DNA from 3 places in the Desulfosporomusa polytropa genome. Region 1 is predicted to be linked to each of the others. Evidence: riboswitches for the same ligand, from Rfam matches in the RefSeq annotation. Region 1 holds a riboswitch; each other region holds the start of a gene.

The links. Region 1 has a riboswitch for cyclic di-AMP ahead of ACZ449_RS04795 (C40 family peptidase). Riboswitches for the same ligand answer to the same signal wherever they lie in the genome.
Region 2: it holds a riboswitch for cyclic di-AMP, as region 1 does, so the genes downstream of both, ACZ449_RS12270 (4-hydroxy-tetrahydrodipicolinate reductase) here and ACZ449_RS04795 (C40 family peptidase) in region 1, are expected to answer to the same signal.
Region 3: it holds a riboswitch for cyclic di-AMP, as region 1 does, so the genes downstream of both, ACZ449_RS07155 (peptidoglycan-binding protein) here and ACZ449_RS04795 (C40 family peptidase) in region 1, are expected to answer to the same signal.

What each region holds. Positions count from the first base shown of each region.
Region 1 covers NZ_AP042400.1:670,590-678,129, reverse strand. Annotated here, with positions in the region: gene sigK (RNA polymerase sporulation sigma factor SigK) at 1-59, opposite strand, end outside; gene yyaC (spore protease YyaC) at 376-969, opposite strand; gene ACZ449_RS04805 (HD domain-containing protein) at 1,042-1,611, opposite strand; gene ACZ449_RS04800 (ABC transporter ATP-binding protein) at 1,656-3,377, opposite strand; gene ACZ449_RS04795 (C40 family peptidase) at 3,525-4,175, opposite strand; cyclic di-AMP (ydaO/yuaA leader) riboswitch at 4,198-4,336, opposite strand; gene ACZ449_RS04790 (glycosyltransferase family 2 protein) at 4,434-5,393, opposite strand; gene aroH (chorismate mutase) at 5,532-5,897, opposite strand; gene ACZ449_RS04780 (hypothetical protein) at 5,999-6,301, opposite strand; gene ACZ449_RS04775 (HyaD/HybD family hydrogenase maturation endopeptidase) at 6,329-6,811, opposite strand; gene cybH (Ni/Fe-hydrogenase, b-type cytochrome subunit) at 6,823-7,540, opposite strand, start outside.
Region 2 covers NZ_AP042400.1:2,223,466-2,231,005, reverse strand. Annotated here, with positions in the region: gene ACZ449_RS12300 (AbrB family transcriptional regulator) at 1-1,027, opposite strand, end outside; gene ACZ449_RS12295 (substrate-binding domain-containing protein) at 1,225-2,163, shown strand; gene ACZ449_RS12290 (cysteine desulfurase family protein) at 2,229-3,362, shown strand; gene ACZ449_RS12285 (hypothetical protein) at 3,657-3,911, opposite strand; gene ACZ449_RS12280 (hypothetical protein) at 4,323-4,790, opposite strand; gene ACZ449_RS12275 (YtrH family sporulation protein) at 4,778-5,116, opposite strand; cyclic di-AMP (ydaO/yuaA leader) riboswitch at 5,576-5,707, shown strand; gene ACZ449_RS12270 (4-hydroxy-tetrahydrodipicolinate reductase) at 5,847-6,614, shown strand; gene ACZ449_RS12265 (DUF1694 domain-containing protein) at 7,091-7,540, shown strand, end outside.
Region 3 covers NZ_AP042400.1:1,124,008-1,131,547, reverse strand. Annotated here, with positions in the region: gene ACZ449_RS07160 (DMT family transporter) at 1-363, opposite strand, end outside; gene ACZ449_RS07155 (peptidoglycan-binding protein) at 494-1,099, opposite strand; cyclic di-AMP (ydaO/yuaA leader) riboswitch at 1,162-1,305, opposite strand; gene ACZ449_RS07150 (L,D-transpeptidase family protein) at 1,749-2,468, opposite strand; gene ACZ449_RS07145 (3D domain-containing protein) at 2,565-3,353, opposite strand; gene ACZ449_RS07140 (allantoate amidohydrolase) at 3,499-4,767, opposite strand; gene ACZ449_RS07135 (NAD(P)/FAD-dependent oxidoreductase) at 4,882-5,556, opposite strand; gene ACZ449_RS07130 (ferritin family protein) at 5,705-6,217, opposite strand; gene ACZ449_RS07125 (glutamine synthetase) at 6,383-7,540, opposite strand, start outside.

The sequences.
Region 1 (7,540 bases):
AGTAGGGTGATGCCTTTGATTATTGATGTTGCCAATACCGTTAAAAACGAAAGAGCCATTAGTCATTCACCCCCGAAAAGTCTGTCGACTACATCATATGGGGCAGACAAGCAAAATGTGCCTGGCAGAATTTATTTTTATTACTCGCTACTTGCGCTAGAAATACAAGTACCATATAATTCAAATAGGAAATGTATGCTGCTCAAAGGAGCGTGACTTGCATGGAGCATTATATTGCTGATATTGGTATATTCTTTGCTGGTACCTTGGTCGTACTGTATATGCTGTGGGATAGACTGTTTCCCGAGGAATAGCGAACATAAACAGAACGAGATTGCTTTTTCGGCAATCTCGTTCTGTTTATGTTTCAAGTATTTACTTAGCAACTGACTGCGTACAAATAGACATTTTATCCACTACTACCGTATTAAGGGCCTCAGTAATAGCTTCACCAATAACTTTACTAAGTTTCATCACTTTGCCTAAGGACGTGCTTTGTAGATCCAGATATCCAATCTGGCTTTGAGCATTGACTACACCGATAACTGAAATATCACCGATAGTAGGCAATCTGTTGCCTACTGCAATCCCTGCGGCCAAACCGCCCTGCCAAATTTCAATATTATCAACTTCATGACTTTTCCCCAGACAGGCATCAATGGCAATAATGAGGGGATGATGATAACGGTGCGTTATACTATTTAACGTCTCTACAAAGTTACCTGCATGAACTGGATGTTCTAATGTACCATACACATTACACTCCGTGTTTTCTTCAAGATAGGTACCGACTAATGGCCCTAAAGCATCACCTGTATATCGATCAGAACCAATACAGAGTGCCACAATTGGCCGCAAACATAATCCGTCTTGACGTTTCAATAGTACTATCAAATGTTCAAATAATTGTTTCCGGACATCGAGGTCATACAAATTAACAGTAAGCTTATTAAGGACATTTTTTACCATTCTCTCTCTCCTCTTAGCTATCTCATTAATCTATATGCAGCTTATGTCCAGTTTATGTTTGGTCTTAGTTACCTATCCTATCAGCGGTAGTTCCTGGTATTCAGGCATTTTCACAGCCTGAGCGAGTGCTTCAATGATAAAGGCAACATGGTCCTTAAAGTCAACTTTCATAGCTTCGGCACTTGTTGTCATGGTTTCACGATTGACAGCGCGAGCAAATGCCTTATCTTTGAATTTCTTCATAACTGATTTTACCTCTAAATTGTCAAGACTTTTATCAGGACGCACCAGTGCGCAGGCGATAACAAACCCAGTCAGTTCATCTACTGCTAATAATGTTTTTTGCAGTAGTGTCCGCTCTGGCTGCCAATCACGAGCGTGAGCCTCTACATCTGTGGCAAACTGACTGTCATAGCCAGCAGCAGTAAGAATTTCTCTACCATGATTCGGGTGATCATCGGGATATTTCTCAAAATCAACATCATGAAGCAGTCCAACCGCCCCCCAGTATTCAACATCTTGACCAAATTTAGCGGCATAGGCTCGCATCGCAATCTCAACTGCTAAACAATGTTTTAAAAGCACTTCGCTTTGAACATGGCTACGTAACAGTTGCCACGCTTCTGATCTACTATAGTTCATGCTAAACCTCCTAATTATGTGGATAATGATCTAACTTTCCGAGTTTATGTGCAATACAAGTTGCCAAGCTGGACTGCCCGAGCATATAAGCCACCTTTATCAATAAGTTCCTGATGAGTGCCGGTTTCTGCCACCCTGCCGCCTGACAAATACACCACCCGATCTGAAGACATAATTGTTGACATACGATGGGTAATAATAAAGGCTGTTCGTCCCCTGCAGGTTTGCCGAATAGCTGACATAACCTGTTTTTCGGTATGAGCATCAAGGGCCGCGGTCGGTTCATCAAAAAGTAATATGGCAGGTTCAGTAATTATCGCTCTGGCAATAGCAATCCGCTGGCGCTGACCACCAGACAAATTTCCGCCCAATTCTCCCACTATCGTATTATAGCCTTGTGGCAACTCCCTAATAAAGTCGTAAGCATTAGCTAACCGAGCTGCTTGTTCAATCTCACTTACGGTTGCAGTGGGCCTGCCATAGCGAATGTTTTCCACAATAGTGGTGTTAAATAACACCGGCTCCTGCTGAATGAAACCAATCTGTCGCCGCAAATCACCAATTTTAAGTTTTTTAATATCTATTCCATCTATATAAACAGTTCCTTTATTAGGATCGTAAAAGCGTAAGAGTAGATTGGCAAATGACGATTTACCCGCCCCACTGGGTCCAACAATAGCAACCACTTCACCTGGCCGCGCAATAATGTTGATATTTTCCAATATCAGGTTGCCGGTTTGGTACGCAAATGACACATCTTTAAACTCAACTAATCCCTCAGCCTTAGGCATCTGTAAATAGCCATCAACCACAGACGGAGTTTGTTCATTAAGTAAGCTGTTAATACGTCCCCAGGCTACCACACCAAGTTTCAGATAAGTTAGTGCTTGGCTGATTTTGCGTACAGGCATCGGAATATTGATAATATAAACAAGAAAAGCAAACATTCCACCGATACTCAGATCGCCCTGAATAACCTCCCGACCGCCGTACCAAACGATAATAGTTAAACCGATAGCGGCAAGAAATTCTACTAATGCTACCAAAATTGCGCTTAATCGCTGAGTTTTTAGTAAATCACTAGCTGCTTGCTGAATCTTGTCACTGAATTTTTTGTATTCATAATCTTCCCGAACATAACTTTGCACGATGATCACCGATAGCAATGATTGTTGAATAATGGCTGTAACTTTAGCAAGCGTATGGTCAACAATTACCCCTAAACGGCCAATTTTATTATTAAAAAAGCTAATGGCAATAATGATAAATGGTAAAGTAGCAAAAGTCACCATAGCCAGTTCCCAATCAAAATAAATCATAATTGCTACGATAGCCAACAGATTAAGTGACTCAACAATAGCATCAGGAATGCCTACTGTAACTGCCTGTTGAATAAATGAAAGATCATTGGTAAATAACGAAATAAGCTCTCCGGAAGAATTCTTCATGAAATAGGCATAATCTAACGATTGCAGCTTACTAAACATGTCCTGACGGAGTTTAGCCAACATCTTATTAGCAGCTTTAGCCATACTATATCCATAAAAATAGGAAAACAAACCACGAATGAGGTATAGCATCATGATACCCGCGGTAATCAAATGCAAAAACGTAATATTTCCCCCGGTCAGCGCATCGTCAATAAGCATCTTAACTACCAGCGGCGCCGCCAAGCCCGCTAAACTTGCAACAATAAAACACATTACAGCTGTTAAAGCTAATAACCAATATGGTTCTATAAACTTTCGCCAATAAAAACTAAACATAATCTATCTCCACTTAATACTGCTTAACTTGTCCACTTATATTGTCGCAGTTACTAGCATTAAATACAAGTACTTATGTAAAAATCCGCCCATTAATACTTGTATTTAAACTAAAAAAGGAAGGCCAACAATGCCTTCCTTTCTAGTTTACATCACCCGTCGAGCACCAATATAGCATGAACCCCAGTAGCCACTATCTAGACTATCAATTCTTACACCACTGCTAGACGTCGCACTGATAAATCTACCATCACCAATATAGATGCCACTGTGAGATGCTCCTGAAGTATAGGTGCTAAAAAACACCAAGTCTCCAGGTTGAAGACGACTATACGATACATGCCGTCCAACTTCAAATTGTTCATCAGCCATTCGAGGCAAATAAATACCGCTCTGAGCAAAAACATAGCGGGTAAAACCAGAACAGTCAAAACCGTCAGGGGTCGTCCCCCCAAACACATACGGTACCCCTCTGTAACTCAAGGAAGTCTGTATGATACGCCTTACCGAAGCGGTAGAGGAATCACGACTGGCTGGAATATCCCGTCCCATCAGAGCACGGTAGGTTTGCGCTCCAATCACACCGTCTGTTTCAAGACCACGTTCTTTTTGGAATGATTTAACAGCATTAACCGTTAGAGTTCCAAAATCGCCATCTGCTGTACCAGCATTAAAACCCAGATTATTCAGCTGAGCTTGAATAGCGGCTACATCATCTCCCTGGTCGCCAGCCTCATATGTTCCCGCCGCATAGGCAAAAGCAGTTGTACCTAAAAAGAGGCATAAAGCGACAATAATCCTGGAAAAATTGTGCAAATTGGTTTCTCCTCTCACTGGCCTCCGAGGTTAGCTGACGGGTTAGGGTTGCAGGCACCCTACTTGAAAAGCTGGCGCTTATCAAGTTTCACCCCCTTAACTTGGTTCCCCCGTACCTGAGCTGGATTCGGCTTTCTATAATGCTCTTATTTATTATTATTCGACTTAAACTTAAAAATTCCTTCCCAAAACCGTATTTTTTTTACATTTATTAGGTCAACTATTTTTTTCACCAACAGTTCACTCTTTATTTTTTGCCGTTTGTTGGCCAATCTCAGCCCGCAGCCAGTAGAGTGGACGCTGTTTTACTTCTTCAAATATCCGTCCAACATACTCACCAATAATACCAATTCCCGCCAATTGCACCCCCCCAAGTAGTAGAATACTAGCGGTAATTGTTGCCCAACCAGGTACAGCCTCAGCAGTAAAGAGTTTTATGTAGAGAACATGCATAGTTAGGGCAATGCTGCCAAATCCCAGTATAATGCCCATATAAAATGCAAAACGAAGTGGTGTTTTCGAATAAGCAGTAATCCCGTCAAGGGCAAAATGCAGCATTTTTTTTAATGAAAATTTAGATTGTCCGGCAAACCGTTTAGGAGCAATAAATTCAATATTGGTTTGACGGTAACCGATCGCACTAATCATGCCGCGAATAAATCTGGCTCGTTCCCGAAAGCGCCGAAAACTGTCTACCACCTGCTTATCCAACAATCTAAAATCAGAGCCACCCTCTGTAACCTGGACATTAGATAGGGCATTCATTAGCTTATAAAACATACCTGAGGTAATGTTCTTAAACCAGGATACACCTTCGGTATTTATCCTAACGGTTTGGACAACCTGAAAACCTTCCTCCCATTTACCAATTAGTAAAGGTATCATTTCCGGCGGATGTTGCATATCACCATCCATGGTAATAACCGCCTCTCCCTGGGCATGATCCAGTCCACAGGTTAAAGCCACCTGATGGCCAAAATTGCGAGCCATAATAAGCGCCCGCACCCGCTTATCAGCAGTAGCTAAACGCTCCAAAATAAGTGGAGTAGCATCGCTTGAGCCATCATCAACAAAGATAAGTTCAAAACGATATGACATTTGCTCCATATGTTTAACAACTTCGTTGTAAAAGTTATCAACATTATCCTGCTCATTATATACTGGCACAACAATAGATATCGAATTATTCATTACGCTCATTAATATGCAAACCTCCTTGTCACCACTATATTATTACATTGCTAGCATGTGATTGCAATTATACTCTATAAAATAAAACATAAAACCTGCCTTGCAAATTGCAAAACAGGTTTTATCCATAAGACGGTAATCTTATCATTATCGTTGAATATCTTGACGCAAATTAGCAGCACCATGTAGATAAACATGCTTAATGTCATGTTGCCCAAGATCAGTATTCCACAAAACCAGTACGCGGATACAAAGCGCCGGCGCATCAGGGCATTCGATTTCTTGCGTCCCAAATAGCGGTACTTGCGTCCAACCAGCCTTTCTTGCCCCGGCTGCCGGAAAGGCTGCATCTAGATCAGGGGTTGAGCTAAAGATTACTGCACCAATATCCTCGGTATTCAGCACATTTTCCTGTGAGATTGCCACAAGAAGTTCAGCGACATGTTCAAAGATTTCTTCACGATTATTAGTTGTAACAGTTGTTGCACCACGAATACCGCGTAATATAATCAACCACTCCCCATGAAAGAATTACGTTATACCATTATATATTATACGCATAAAGTATTCTTTTTCCTGCTAGTATGTATATTGTTTTTGTAATAAATCCTGTATTACGGTTTATTACACCGGCAAGAGTCACAATCATGGCATCGCCACCAGCCACATTCGGGGCAAACTGCATCTGATTGATTAAGTTCTATGTATTGCCCTTGCTCATATTCTTGCCAGCAAAAAATAGATCCTGCTACTTTTCTCAACTTCACGGCCCGGGTATCTACCCAAAGTTTTTGGTCAAAGACTGTAATTAATAACTCATGACAATTCTTTTCCTGGTTATACCGGTAATCCTCGGCAGGAAATACCTCTGGTTCTTCTCTCAGGGTAAGAATAACATACAGAACACGGTAGTTCAAATCCCCACCTCCCGCATTTGTAGATTACTATGTATGCTGAAGGTAGTTTATACCCCAAGAATCTAAAACAGCAAGCGTCCGTAATACAGCCTGCTCAATAGTCGGTTGCACAATCTGACTCAGTTCAAGACCAATATCAATAACAGCGGGCTGAACGCCCAAAACGACTATTTCTTTTACTGGCTCTGCTAAAAGCTCGAGCGCTGTTAGCACATCCTGAACCCCTAATTCGTGCATAGATACCTTTTGTTTAAAATAAACCTTAACTTCCTCATTGGCAAATTGATAAAACTCGCCAGGCTGTCCGCCGCCGTTTACCGCATCGATAATCAACAGACAATCGACACCAGCAATAAAGCGTAGTAGTTCCATTCCGAGAGTGCCGCCATCAAGAATTTGCACATGTTCCGGGAATGTATAGCGCCGGGTGATTTCTTCAATCACCCGGACACCAAACCCCTCATCTTGCATTAAGATATTGCCAACACCAAGAACAACAATTTTTTTCATAGATAGAGCTCCTACTTTGCCTTGCATTTCTTAGTATCTATTATATCCCCTACATCATCCGGCTCTTCTTCCATATATTTAATGCCCGAAAACATAGCAGATATCTCGCTGCCTTTTTCTGTAAAATCAGCCCTGATGGCCATATATACATGCACAATGACAAACAGGATGATAAACCAGGCAACAAAATGATGAATCATGTGTACCACATATTCATTGACCAGCCAGTTATTGAAAGGACCAAAGATTTTTGCCAAAAAGCGGTTAGGCTCAACCATATAATACATGGCGAAACCGGTTATGATCTCAATTAAAAACATGAAATACACCGCTAAATAGCCTGACCTAGCCAGCGAATTTCTTAAATAGGGCCGATGTTTGCCGCGCATAAACATATAATGCATTTGGGTATCCATAATTCCTGTCCAATACAGCTTTGTCCAGGGTTTAGGCAACAACCTATCGCCTGGATTAATAATAAAGCCGTAAATGCGCGGGATAAAGGAGATAACAAGGATATACGCAGCGAGAAAGTGGATATATCGTATCATCTCCATTGACATAATATTAGTAACGGCAAAAGTAGGTTCCATCCCCTGTGTCCCCAGGAAAAAAGGGTTACCGATGTACAGCCCGGTAACAAATAGGATAAATACGCATATTACCATGACCCAGTGGAAAATCCGTGTCCATGGGCTAAACAGGTAATAGGGTTTCATGGCTCCTTGA
Region 2 (7,540 bases), 1.6 Mb from region 1:
AACTAATTATTTGCGGAAAAAATGTCATTACTACAACTGCGCGTATAATCTGCATAACAATGATATCTGTGTTTTGTACTCCTATATCTGAAGAAATTAGCGCCATATCAGAGGCACCTGCGGGAGTTGTAATCAACATCGCTTCTTTTCCGGTAAATCCATACAGTTTGCTTATAATTTTACCTGTAATAAAACAGTTCGCAATATAACCGATAACAATTATCAAAATGGGTAATAAAAGATGTCGCATATCCGAGATATTTACCATCGTAATGCTACTTCCGATATATGCGCCACTTAAAATCTGTGCCCCTTGTTTTGCCCAACGCGGCAGATAAGCGAAATCAAATATAAGTTTTAAAATTAAAACAGATATAATGGGAAAAACAAATGCGCCTGCAGGTATACCTGAGTATTTTCCGATAACCCCCATAATTACGGCGACAACCATTGTTACCGAAAAGGCTAGCCAAGATTTTGTGCTTGATTTTCCTCGTTTTGCGGTAAAAGTTTCCTTATCTACGTTTGCGATAAATTTCTTTCTGTTATGATAAGCTAAAATCATCGCTGGGAATATGCCAATCCCCAGCACTTGACGTACCATTTGCATGACCGCAACTTTCGGTGCATCGGCTCCCATGTCTGCTGCTATAATCGGTGTATCGCTGATTCCCCCAGGTACCGCTGACATTAACGATGTTACTAAATCTAAAGGGCTGATTAAATAAATAATTGTGCCTACAAATAAATTAAGTATTAAAAACGCAAATAACATAAGCGCAGTCGGTTTCGCAATGTAAGGAAGACGCTTTAAATCACTTTTCTCTACAGTACAACCAATGAACGCTCCTGCTATAATCAGGGCTAATGTTTTTGCTTCATTTGGCATATGAGCAACCCCAAACAATACATTTATCACCGCTACGCCAAGAACGGCACCAATCATAAGTCCTCCAGGGACTTTTATTTTATAAAATGCCAAACCTAAACTTCCCCCGGCCAAGAGAGTAAGTAATAAATTAACCATAACTCGTTCCTTTCTTGCTTGAAAATGTGCGAATCAATACGTAACTGCATATAAACGCGAAAAAGTAGTAATTTGTACGTGATTTCAAATAAATTATATCACTAAAAGGCACTTAGTCTAGTGATTAGTGGCAAAAACATACGAAATGATATATAATTACATTAAATCACACATAAATATAGAATGGACGGATATGAATGGATAATAATAAAGCACTGTCTACACAGCAAGTGGCAGATATTTTACATGTTAGTAAAAGTACAATCTATGATTTGATTAAAAGAGGTGAAATCACATCCTATAAAGTCGGACGTAAAGTTCGGTTCACACAAGAAGATGTAGATAACTATATTGCAAAATCAAGAAGTATGCAGGTATCATCAAGTAACAAGGAGCTTCTCCAAAGTGATTTATTGTTTGATTCGAATCAAAGCAGCAAAAACTTCATTATTTGTGGGCAAGATGTTATTTTAGATGTTTTGTCAAACTATTTGAGATTAAATGGAGTATCAGCACTGCGTGCGTATATTGGTAGCTATGACAGCCTAATCTCCTTGTATCAAGGGAAGGTTCAGGTTACTGCAGCGCATTTGTGGGATGGCGATACAGACCAGTACAATATTCCATATGTAAGGAGACTACTCCCTGGGATTCCGGCTGTCATTATCCATCTGACATGTAGAATGCAAGGATTCTATGTTGCAAAAGGAAATCCGAAAAACATTAACACGTGGAGTGATTTTGCGCGTGAGGACGTTACGATGATCAACCGAGAAAAAGGCGCAGGTTCCAGGGTGCTACTTGATGAGAATCTTAGACTTCTTGGAATTAGCGGCATGAAGATTAATGGCTATATCAACGAGACATCATCTCACTTGACAGTAGCCAGTGCAGTTAGTAGTGGTGAGGTGGATGTTGCTATCGGAAATGAAAAAATCGCAAAACAAGTGGATAATATTGAATTTATCCCTATAAAAAAAGAACGCTATCAGCTTATTATAAAAAAAGATGACCTCAATACACATGAGGTCATGACCATGCTAAGGATTATCCGTTCCGCCACATTCAAAAAAGAATTTGGCAACATTGGCGGATATGATATAACTGACATCGGGAAAATTGTAGCTGAAACATAATCGAATAATACACAATAGCAACAGTAGGTTGGCCGGAAAGTAACGAAATGAACGGAGGTAGGAAAGTGTCAGAGATATATTTGGACAATAGCGCAACCACTAGGCCATATCCGGAGGTAACGGAAAAGGTTGTGAACATGCTTACGGAAGTATACGGAAATCCATCGTCGCTACATCGTCTAGGGGCGAAAAGCAAGTTCGAAATGGAGAAAGCCCGCCGAAATATTGCTGATGCTCTTGAGGTAGCACCTGAAGAAATTTATTTTACTTCTGGCGGCACCGAGTCTGACAATCTAGCCATAATGGGTGCTTGTTTAGCTAATTCCAATCGTGGTAAACGAATAGTAACCACGGTAGCTGAGCATGCTGCCGTAACTAAAACGATACGAGATCTGAAAAAACAAGGCTGGGAGGTGGAGTATGTTTCAGCGCCAGGGGGCCAACTGGATATGGAAGCTATGGAAAGGGCCATTGATGAGCAAACCGTACTGGTAAGTGCGATGATGGTTAACAATGAGATAGGTTGCATTTTCCCCATAAATGAAATTAAAACAATAATTAAACGAAAACGCTCTCCGGCGTTGCTGCACTGTGATGCTGTGCAGGGGTTTGGGAAATTACCATTCACCGCTTCTAGCATTGGAGCCGATCTTATCAGTATCAGTGCGCATAAGATACATGGTGTCAAGGGTGCCGGCGCGCTTTATGTGAAAAAGGGCGTAAATATGTATACTATCATGTTCGGCGGCGGGCAGGAACGGGGTCTGCGTTCAGGGACGGAGAGTTCTCCGCTTATTGCTGCTTTCGGTGAAGCAGTACGGTTAACTTTTTCTAATCTGCGCAAAGATATACCGCATATGATCGGACTTCGAGATTATTGCATCCGGGCCATAACTGATAAACTACCTAGGGCGGTTATAAATTCAAATAAACAGGGTGCTCCCCATATCGTAAATTTTTCCTTGCCGGGAATAAAAAATGAAACGGTCCTGCATTATCTTGATGGTAAGGATATTTACATTTCCAGCGGAGCAGCATGTAAGTCCAATCATACCAGAGGCCCTTCCGTGCTGGAATCGCTCGGATTAAGTCGCGCTTTGGCCGACAGTGCACTACGGATCAGCTTTTCGCCCATGAATAGTAAAAGCGATATTGATGCACTCATTGAAGCCCTTGTCGAATACTGCCACAATAAATAGTAAAACCTTCGTGTAGTTGGTTATTCAACCCGACAAATTCCTGTACTTGACTTGATAATTCGTCTTGATTTAATTGATTTGAAACAATAATGAAGAGGTGCTAAAAAATATTCCATTTTAGTACCTCTTCATTTGTGCATTGGTTGACACGATAATTACTCATCACATCCACGTTTACTATCTCCTGTTTAGGATGATAATAAATCGGAAGCAAATATTAGATTTTTTGTCTCTATCCTACACACATGCTAAACAAAAAGATTCGTAAGTCTATCAATGGGTATGTCGGCTACTTTATACAATAGCAACGTCTTCTATGCCTTCTCTAGAAGCTGCAACTTTCTGCCTATCTTTTTCATCAATATGAGGATATATTTGCTCAAAATCATTTATGATGTTATTCCATAGGCGTTCATTTGCCTGGCTATTATTTTCTTTCAAAGGTTGATTATGAATGGCGCGACTTATATTGTCCAAACCAGTTGTATAGGATGCTTCTTGCGTTATAGCAATATTATCCTGATTATTACTCGTATTAATATTTCCCATAATGTGCCTCCCATCTTAGATTATTTGCTATATATATACTGGCCATAATTCGTTGCTATATACATTCAGTTTCACCCCAAATTTTAGCATGTATATTTGGGGGATATATGTATAAAAGGATACAAGGGGACGGTTTGTTTTGTTTCCTTACTATTGAGGATTGACCGTATTGATGATAAATGTTAGAAGGAGACAGGTTTACTGGAATTTTAGATAATAGCATATACTCGAAGCGGTTAATAATCCATTAATTAACCTTCAGGGTCACAAATTGCTCAGCAATAATACGGCAAGATAAAACACCGCAAAATAGTAACTGTGATCTTTATGGATATTGCTTGATGGGGAATCATGTTGATTTGCTATTGCATGAAGAAGCGGAAGGACTATCAAACTTTTCACTGTTCAGTATCATATTTGTTTTACTAAAATCCAAAGTTGAACTACTTCGGCAATGACAAGTCTATTCACATGTGCCTGGTATTCAATGTTTTGTAAGCGCAATATTCTATTATCGATCATTGCAATGACTAAGTCCCAATCAATTGTTTTTACTTCTTTCCCTAATAAAATATTACATCTATCTTTAAGAGCTTTTTCAAGACTAAGTCGTTCTAGGTAATCACCATCGAATTCTAGGCGAATGTTTATATCTTTTACGAGGTATCTTCTATGATTAATCACTTCTTCTAATTTTTGTAATCGGACTTCCCTGTCAGCAATGGCACTTTGTAAATGGTGAACTTGTTCATGAAATTCATCGATCTTATAGCTGACAATTAAGGTTATAAAAATAATACCTATCAGTATACCTAAAATAAATCCAGTTCCTAAAAATATTCCATAAATTCGCTGCCGTGATTTTTTTATTGGGTCCATAGTTGCCCACATCTTTTTATTAGAATCACCAAGCTTTGCCCAATGTTGGCACCGCATAGTGCTGCTATAATGTAAGTTAATTGTCTAATTATTGCTTTTAACTCACCTTTAAAAATCCCTTGTTCTAGTGCTTCGAAGGATGAAAATGTGCCTCCAAGACTTACGGCTACAGCCCAGATTTTAAGGGATATAGCTACATCAATCATTGTTTTTAGTGGTGGCTTATTGCACACTAACGCAGCAAGACTAGCGCAGCTGCTCGCTCCTGCTACTATACCAAAAGAGACCAGAAAATGATGAATTATATTGTGAATAAATTGTTCCAATTTCTCAACCCCTTTTTTAGTTCTCAATAATCATAGTAAAATATAGTTCAAGATATATATGCAGCAAACTTGATGTCCTAACACCAAAAAAGCCTTGTTTCTATTGAAATCGGCGACAAATTTACACTCCTATAGAGATCTCACAACTGCATTTACAGGTCCTGATGGTTGATTACCTGTTCAGGACGGACTACATTTGTAGCTAGTTCTGACTAGGCTTATACGATATTTGCATGAATCGTCCATTTGGGAGAAAATATATTTTTTGCAATTAAATGGAATTAAATAAATTGACGATACTATAATAAATAATGTACAATATAGAAAAGTATAATTATGTTTATGGAGGAGCCTGTCACCAGAGGCTTCTCTTTGCCTTTTTAGAGATGACTTATGCGAGGAGGTTGGTTTCAAATGTGAAGGCGACATGTGATACGGCTATGGAGTTTTACTTAATCCATAAGGCAATCGCCGAGTTCCTTTTAGTGGAAGCGGGGGACCCGTTTTTGGGGTGAATCCTGTGAAACAGGTAGGGCAATTTCTTTCTGCCCGAATCCGTCAGCTAACCTCGTAGGCGTTGAAAGAGAAGGATATATTAGTCCTGCCAGTACTAAAAAAACAGTTTTTTTAGTGTCCTTCTCAAAGACTGATTTTATCAGTTAGGCTACCATCTTGCAGGAAGAAGGTAGCAAAAAACTAATGAATTGCAGTTTTTAAGGAGGAGTTAGTATTGAAAAAAATTAGAATTGGTATTTTCGGTTTTGGGAAAACGGGAAAAGTTATTGTTAATGAATTCTTGAATGACAGTCAATTTGCATTGACATGGGTGATTCGTAAAGGTTATGAGGACCGTCACAAATATGCAAGCCGATTGTTGGGATATGAGTTTGATGCAGGTAAGATTTTTTCTGTTGAGGATGTCGATAATGATTTTTTTCATGAAAGGCCAGTTGATGCCCTTGTTGATTTTTCGAATTCTTCAGGGGTTTATTTATACAGAAAGGTAGCGGAAGCAAGAATTCCAATTGTATCTGCTATTTCAAAATATGAACAGGAGGAAATCAATCTAATAAAATCCTTTGCAAAGTTTAATTCGATATTATATTCTCCAAACATTACACTAGGGATTAACGTTTTGATGGTAGCAGCTCAAATTTTGCAAAAAATAGCGCCTCATGCAGATATTGAAATTGTAGAGGAGCATTTTAAGGGAAAACGTGAAGTATCTGGAACGGCAAAGAAAATTGCGAAATTACTTGGTCTCAATGAGGAAGAACACCTAAATTCTATTCGTGTTGGTGGAATCGTTGGGCGTCATGAAATTATCTTTGGGATGCCCAATCAAACTATACGGTTGCAGCATGAAAGCATAAGTAGGGGAGCATTTGGTCAGGGGGCTATTTTTGCAGTAAAATGTCTTATTGGCCAACCCCCAGGATTGTATACTATGGAAACAATAATTGCTGAGATGTTTAGACAAAATATTCCGGTGTATTGATTTTACTTTAACGACGCTTTTGGCCTTTGGTAGCTAGATAATGCAGCAACCGAAGTTGCAATTTACGAATTGATTTATGATGGGAGCATATCAGTAAAAACAACGCTGAGGAAAGTAAAGTATTTGAACAACATCATAGAGCAAGACCATCAATTTATCTTAATCGCTGAGTCAAGACTCCCGCCTCTACAGGCGGCGTCAGTTCAGGTGGAGTAGACTCTCCACCTGAACCCCCAATGTTTCAGCTTTGCTGAAATGAGTTCACAACGAAAGGTTAAGCCAGTGCTGGAATTTAATAGTCTTGGGACTGTGGAGAAAACAATTTGCGGAATTGAGACTATGCATATGATTAGAAAAGGGCAGGTGGTGGGTCAAGTGTTTTTTTTGAAGGAATTGGTTTTTTATAAATAATTATTTATTGTAAAAACTATGAAGTGTAATACTGATAAACAGATTATAAAATGTGGGGGATTCCTATGGATGAAGGCATTCGATCGGAAGCTATAAGTGCGTGGGGACAAAAGGATAGGCTTGAAAAGGCTTTAATGGTTGGAATGCATGGAATAACAGAATTTAAGCATGATGAGAAAGTGTATTATTTAGGTGAGTTTAAGGAAAATGTGATTAGACTGCTCTCCAAAAAGCAAGTGTCTGAGGCAGTTATTTATCCGGAAATAATTCAAGCTTTAAAAGATAAAAGAGCTACCACGATGATGATGGATGGAAGCATTAGACTCTGCTTTATTGAGAAATATAAAAAACTAGCTAGAAAAATGAATAAACTTTGTATAGTACGTAGTGATCCAGAGTTTAAGGGGTCAACAGGATTAATGGTGATCAGTGACGACGTAGTAGACATGCCTGTTATAACTGTTGAAGAGCGGAGCGTTCGGTTAAAACGACTCGGGATGTCTTCTGCCTTAATT
Region 3 (7,540 bases), 450 kb from region 1:
CCCTAAGTAGTCAATGATAATTGCAGTCAGTACTTGTCCAACAATAATAGCCGTAGTGGCATTGGCAACACCGACACTGGGAATGCTGGCAGCTACTAGATAGATTATAGCTACACCAAGTATCCCCCCCAACCAGGAATACCACGGAGCCTCTTGCCATGCAGACAGATTACCCTTGCCTAGATTACCTATGAATAGTAGTAGCATGACTAAGATAGTTCCTGTAAGGTGAACGACAAAAGTAGCTTCTAACAGGCCTATGACCTTACTCAAACCAGTATTAATCGAACCTTGTACTGCCATTAACACCCCAGAAACAAAAGCCAGCACCAATGGCAGCATTTCACTTGATATAAAATTCAAGCCTAACCAACCCCCGTAAAATACTAAAATTCTATCTGTAGTATAATACTTGGGGCTTTTTAATATTCGGGGGATATTAGTAACAGCTACCTATGGCAAATAAAAAAAGCAGGCCGAAACCTGCCAAATCTCAGTCAACTACATACACGGTTACTCTTTGTACACCAAAATTCAAGGCCTCACGGCGACTATCAAAAGCTAAATCAATACAACTGCCTTTAATTGCGCCACCGATATCATCAGCTACTGCATAGCCATATCCTTGAATATATAACCGGGTTCCTAAAGGAATAACCGTCGGATCGACAGCAACTAAACCCTTACGTAAAAGGTTTCCGCCATATGTATAACTACCATTACCTGGATCATGCGCAGAGTAAGCCGATGCTCTCATAACCAAGGAGCGGCTATACCTGCTTGGCTCACCAGCCAAACGTCCAAGATAGGCAAAGGTTTCTTTATCAACAATACCATTTACTGTAAGATAGGCACTGCGTTGAAATTCTTGTACAGCTTTGGCAGTAATTGGACCAAATACACCGTCAATGTCTCCAGCATAAAATCCACCATCTGCCAAATGTTTTTGCACAATCCGCACTTGCTCGCCGCGCGCCCCGAGCATTATAGCAGGATACTCTTGTGATGATCCTGCACCTGCTGCTAAGCCTCCCATTGGAACGCTGACTGCTAACAAGAGATAAACTATACAAACCACTTTAAATAATGCTTTTCCCAATCAATCACCTCTCTTTATATTGCGCCTCCGAGGTTAGCTGTTTCGCAACGCAAAACACAAAAACCTTCATGGCTTTTAGCCTCCGGGGTTAGCTGTCGGATTCGGGCATAAGAAAAGAGGTCGAGAACGCCCTACCGCTTAACACGGATTCACCCCTATATGTTTATTGGGTCCCCCGTACCTAATGGATTCGGCTAATTTTAATATTACACTATTTTTACGTTGTGGTCAATTTTATGATTATTTAAACTTGACGTTGGACTCCAAGGACTGCAATCGTCATTAAAACACCATACTAGTAAAAAAACACCGCCCACCCGCAGGCAGACGGCTTAACTGAAAGGGTGGTAATAGTGGCAAACTATCATCACCTCTTTTAGACTACATCATGTTTTTTAGAATTTCTTTAGACAACTCCCCCGTCCACGGGCTGATAGATGGTCTTAAACCTACAGTTAACATCTCACAGTAAATCAGCCAGCCACTATCAGCAATAAAACAACGCCAAGCAGTATAGCCGCCTGGCGCTTGGTTAAACTAAGCATAATTTCCTCTCCCCTTCATTAAGCGTCGCTTTCCTAGCGGCGCTATTTTATTGCCATTTCAATCAGACCAACTTGTTCATTAACGCTATTATGATAATCAATTTCTATAGCCCTAAAGCAGCGCAAAGCTCTTTAGTAGCTGCACCAGTTGTAGTTATTCCTTTATCTGTCTGATAAGCCTTAACAGCTTCCTCAGTCATAACACCAAACAAGCCATCTGCTCTACCCGCAAAGTAGCCTAGTTCTTTAAGTTTCATTTGTAAAGCAACAACATCAGGCCCTGAAGTTTTATATTTAAGCGTTCTTTTAACTTTAACCCTTTGGCCTTCGATACGCACAGGAGTCCCAATTGGGATCCATTCAAACAATTCTTCAACATCTTTATTACGCAGCCTGATACAACCATGACTGGCAAATTGACCTATCGACCATGGTTTATTTGTCCCATGTATACCGTAAGTTCCCCAAGGAACATTTAGCCCCATCCAGCGTGTTCCAAATCCGGTTCCCCAATCATAGTCTTTCCATACCACATTCCACTCGCCAATCGGTGTCGGAGTTTTACTTTTGCCTACTGCAATCCGGTATTTTTTATATACCTGTTCATCATTGTAAACTTCAAGTACTTTAGATTGAGTATTTATTACCACACTCACTTTGCCTGTAGGTGTCTGGTTGGGCTGATTGGTATCTAGCGACGCTAATTCTTGTTCATCCATATATTCAAAGCCAGCTATACTAAAGACAATACTTACAATTGCCAAAACCGCTATACCACAAATTATCTGCTTGTGCTTAAATCTAAATAACAAAGCAGCTTTCATTCCAATCCCTCCTTGTAGACAGCACTCTTCTTTCCAAATATATGCCTCCATAAAAAGGGATATGAACTGCAAAAAAGAAAAACCGGCCGAAGCCGGTTATTTGAGAACATATACTTTCACATTTTGAATCCCATAATCCAGCGCTTCTTGTCTGGAATTAAACGCTAAATCAATACGATTGCCTTTAATAGCACTGCCTTGATCGTCAGCTATAGCTTGGCCATAACCTTCAACCCAAAGTTTGGTTCCCATAGGGATAACAGCAGGATCTACGGCTACTATCCCCTTTTTAACCTTGCCGCCTACATAAGTCAGGTCATTCCATTTACCATTATCAATTGGACCCGGACCGTAAGCTGTCGCAGTCATGTTAATCAGCTTACTATAGTTTTGCGGCGCACCGGCAAGAGAGTTGTTATTCTGGACGGCTGCAGGTGTCAGGGTACTACTACTGTTGAGCAAGGTCGAAAGCAGATCAAATTCATCTTGATAGCCTGCCAGTCGACCAGTTACCACTTCTTTAACTTTCTCATCTACTTTGCTGCGCACGGCAGTTTCTACTGCTTTAACAATAGTTACTTTAGCAGCTGCTTGATCTTGTGCTGACAGCTGCTGTGATAACGCAGTAAGATTATTCACCATATCAGCTTTTCCGGTACGCTCAATCGCTGTCTTAGCAAGAGCTCCCCATAAAACCTGCTTATCCTTTGGATTTAGAGTCTCCCGCATTTTTAATAACTCTTCCAGCTGAGCAGCAGTTGCGTTTTCCGTAACAACTTCAGCCAGTTTAGTCTCCCAACCCGCAGCCTCAGCCTGAGGCAATGCTGAGGAAAACAGCGGCATTGCGAAAACCATCAACATGATAATGACTAGCTTTTTTTTCAATAGGAATACTCCTTTCATTTGATGGTTGGGATTCGAAGATATTCTATCATATACTTTACATAATTCCTAGCGGTAAAATTAGCAAAAGCCCAATTGCTCTAGCAATTAGGCTTTTGCTACTATGATTTTATATAATTATTTTCAACTACTTGGCCAATTCATATAGGGTTTCTGTTAATACAGCAATACCAGCCGCTATATCCTCAGGTGCTACATCTTCGTAAGCATTATGACTGATACCATTCTTGCAGGGAATCAATAGTAAGGCTGCAGGCGCTATATGCGCTATATTCATGGCGTCATGTCCAACGCGGCTATCAAGACGTACACTGGTCTGATTTAACTTACAACAAACCTCTTCCATAATTTGATTTATAGTATCGTCAAGTATTATCGGCTTTTCAGATGACAACACGTCAATAGCAATCGGCGTGTTATAATCATCGGCGATAGAACTGACAGCATCTTTAATTTCCTGCAAAATTTCAATTATACTTTCATGCTCTGTCCCCCGAATATCTACCCACATTTCAACCTGACCCGGAATTACATTAATAGTTCCTGGATAGGTTTTCAAAATTGTTACGGTAGCCACCGCACCTTGGTACTCATACTCAGCGGCAATGTTTCTAACAGCCAATATAATCATGGCCGCACTTACAAGTGCATCCTGACGCTCCTCTATAGGGGCAGCACCAGAATGACCTGCTGTTCCTACTACCATTATCTTCAATCTAGTAGGTGCTGCGACTTTATTAACAATACCAATACTACTTCTTTCTTGTTCTAAACCCTGTCCTTGTTCAATATGCAGTTCAACAAAGCCTTTTATACTGTTTTGGCAGCGAGGCACAGTGGACATCTGGTTAGTCGGAAACCCACTAGCCGCCAGCTCCTCTGCTAACGCAATGCCGTCTTGGTCCTTAATCCTTTTCAGGGTGGCAGCAGTAACCAAACCAGCCATAGCTTTACTTCCTATAGTCGGCATGTTGAAACGGCTAGATTCTTCAGCAGCAAAAACAATTACTTCCAGTGGATGTTTAATACCACTACGCTCCTTTAAACGGTTAATAGCTGCTAAACCACAGACGATGCCAAGAACACCGTCATATTTACCACCTGAAGGCACTGTATCTAAGTGAGAACCTGTTGCTACAGCCGGAACAGCAGGTTCAATACCTGCTGGTTGAAAGCGGCCAATGATATTACCAATGGCATCAATCTGTACGGTAAGTCCGTTATATTGCATAAGTTTAATGATATAATTCCGTGCTTGATGATCGGCAGAAGTAAATGCAAGGCGGGTAATGCCAGATTTATCTTGACCAAAGTGAGCTACTTGCTCTATTTGTTCAAGAACCCCTTCTATATCATGCAAATTGTCAGTTTGAATAGCAATCGCCCCCTTAAGCAACTCTTTACAAACAGTATACCTCTATTTTGTAAAAAATTCTATAAACCTTACCAATAAAAAGATAAAGCGCTTGACGAGCAAGCGCTTTATCTGATAACCAAGTCAAATTATCTTTTAACCTAAAATACCTTGTTTTACCGTTTCCAGACCCAGTCGATCTATCAACATACCAAGTCGTTCATGTTTACGGGCATTTTCTTTGTAGTACGCAATTATTTTATCAATAATCGGCTGTACTTCTTCTTGCGGTACTGCTTCAATTAATAGATCGCCAATTCTGGGTTTAGCGCCAGCACAGCCGCCAATTACAATTTTCCAGCCTTTAGTCGTACCAACAAGACCAATATCTTTAACCCAACTTTCTGCACAGGAGTTTGTACAGCCGCTAACGCCAAATTTCATTTTACCAGGCAATTCCATACCATGAAAAGCCTTGTCTAAGGTAAGCCCCAAGGTGAGACCATCTTGCTGTGCTCGCTTGCAGAAGTGAGTTGCCGGACAAATTTTCACACTCCGGACGCAAAGGCCAACCGCAGCACCCTTATCCATTCCTAATTCGTCCCAAACAGCATCAATTTTATCTTCAGGAATACCAACAATTGCAATCCGCTGCGCCGAAGTTAGTTTAAGCGCTTTGGCACCATACTTTTCAGAAACATCTGCAATTTTTCTGAGTACATTAATATCAAGAATAACACCACCGGGAATATGTGGAGCAATTGCATAAGTTTCTCTGTCCCGCTGAACAATTGCACCTTTTTCAAGTAAATCTGCTTTCACTTCTGACATTAGTAAAACCTCCCATTAAATAATCATATGTTGTGGAATATAATTATAGATTAGCTATGGAATCACAAAAATCCTGCTAAAATATAAACTTTTTATCAAAAAATAAAAAATAGCGCCTAAAAGACGCTATTTTTGCTGCTATTTGAGATTACACCCAACTGTCTAGCATTTGGCGAAGTTTTACTACATGAGTCTGTTCTTCTGCTTTTAGAAGGTTAAATATAGTGCGGGTTTCTTCAAATTTAGCACATTTAGCCAATGCATCATAAAACAGAATAGCATCTTTTTCATCCTGGATAGCAGCCTTCAAAATATCGGCAATGTTCTTTAGTTCAGGAAGTGTTTTTTCGGCTTTGTCTTTTGGAAAAATATGAGGCTCGGCAAGAACTGTCAAATATTTGGAAGTTTCTTGGTCAAATAAATAATCAGCAGAATCAGAAAGCTTACTTTCTTTGATTTTATTGTACAGCTTAGTAAATTGATCAAAATGACTCGCTTCCTCGTTCATGAGCAACATGAACAAAGCTTTATGTTCTTTATTATCTGCTTTCTCATATGCTTTTTTGTAAAAATCGCGACCACGAGCCTCCATATCAACAGCTATCCGCAATCCTTCCAGATCGCTAAACAAGTTACCCATATCACAGGCATTTTTTCCCATAGTCAGACCCTCCTTCAGTTAACTTAATATACTGGTATATTCAATATTTTCACGAAAAATCCTTTTACCTTTGTGACTTTTTTAACTATTTTATTCTATGTAGTACAACAAACAAAAAATCCCAGTATAGCCACTGGGATTTTTTTGCATTTTACCTCAAGGGTTTTATTGACAAATATGAATCATATTTTTCTTATATTCGCGATAAATTGCTTGTAGTTCTTCTACTTTATTTGACATTTCAATTTGCATTTCTGATGCGGCATCAAAATCGCCAGTTTGAATCGCCTCTTTAATACGGGTAAACAAGCTTTTTTGTAACATATAGTCTTTTGCCAAATACACTCGGATAGTATTAATTTTATCCCAATTAGTCAAATCAAGGTCACTAGCTGAATCGGCTTCATGCAACGCCTTAGTCTCTTTAACAATGCTGAGGTTTTCTGGAATAATACGGTTTAATATTTCAGCTTTCCAACGAACCAATGCCCCTGCGACAAAAGCTCCAATGAGTTCTTGCCGGAAAACATTGCCAGCAGTAAGTGTTTTAACTTTTTCTGGATACTTTTTAATGTTTTGCATGTTTTCCCAAACGGTTGCTGGTGGTTTAGAAAACAAACGATCACGTTCTTCGGCAGAATAATCGTCAAAGACATCGTGTTCGCTACGATATGCACGGTCTGTTTCAAGATAGAACCCTTGTTTGCCGGCGTCTTTGGATAATTCGGCATCAAGTTCTTCTACAGTTTTACCAGAGTTGACTGCTGCTTTGATACCATCAAGCATGCTCATATAGAAGGCTGTCAAGGCCGTGTAGGTATTTGTATATGGATTAGGAGAGCGAACTTCAAATCTAGTAGCCATCGGACTATTAACATCACGTACAAGGCCAGCTAAAATAGTTCTGTTACGGGATGGTACTGCTGGCGTATGTCCTAAGGAGGTTACAATACATACAGGCGCTTCAAAGCCTGGTTTTAAACGGTTAAGTGAATCATTTGTAGAAGAAATGAACGGATTTATTACCTCATAATGCTTTAAAAGACCCATGATAGCACCATAACCAATGGCACTTAAAAAATATTGTCTCATATCAGTTGGTGAGAATAGATTAACAATTTTTCCAGATTTAAGTTTGGCAGCAATACCAACATGCGTATGCTCGCCGCTACCGGCAACACCAATGATTGGTTTGGCCTTAAAGGTTACTTCAAGACCATTGGCCCGAAAGGCTTCTTTAACTAAAATTCTAGCTTGCAGTTCATTATCGGCACATTGTAATGCATTAGAGAATTTCCAGTCAATTTCCAGTTGTTCCATGAC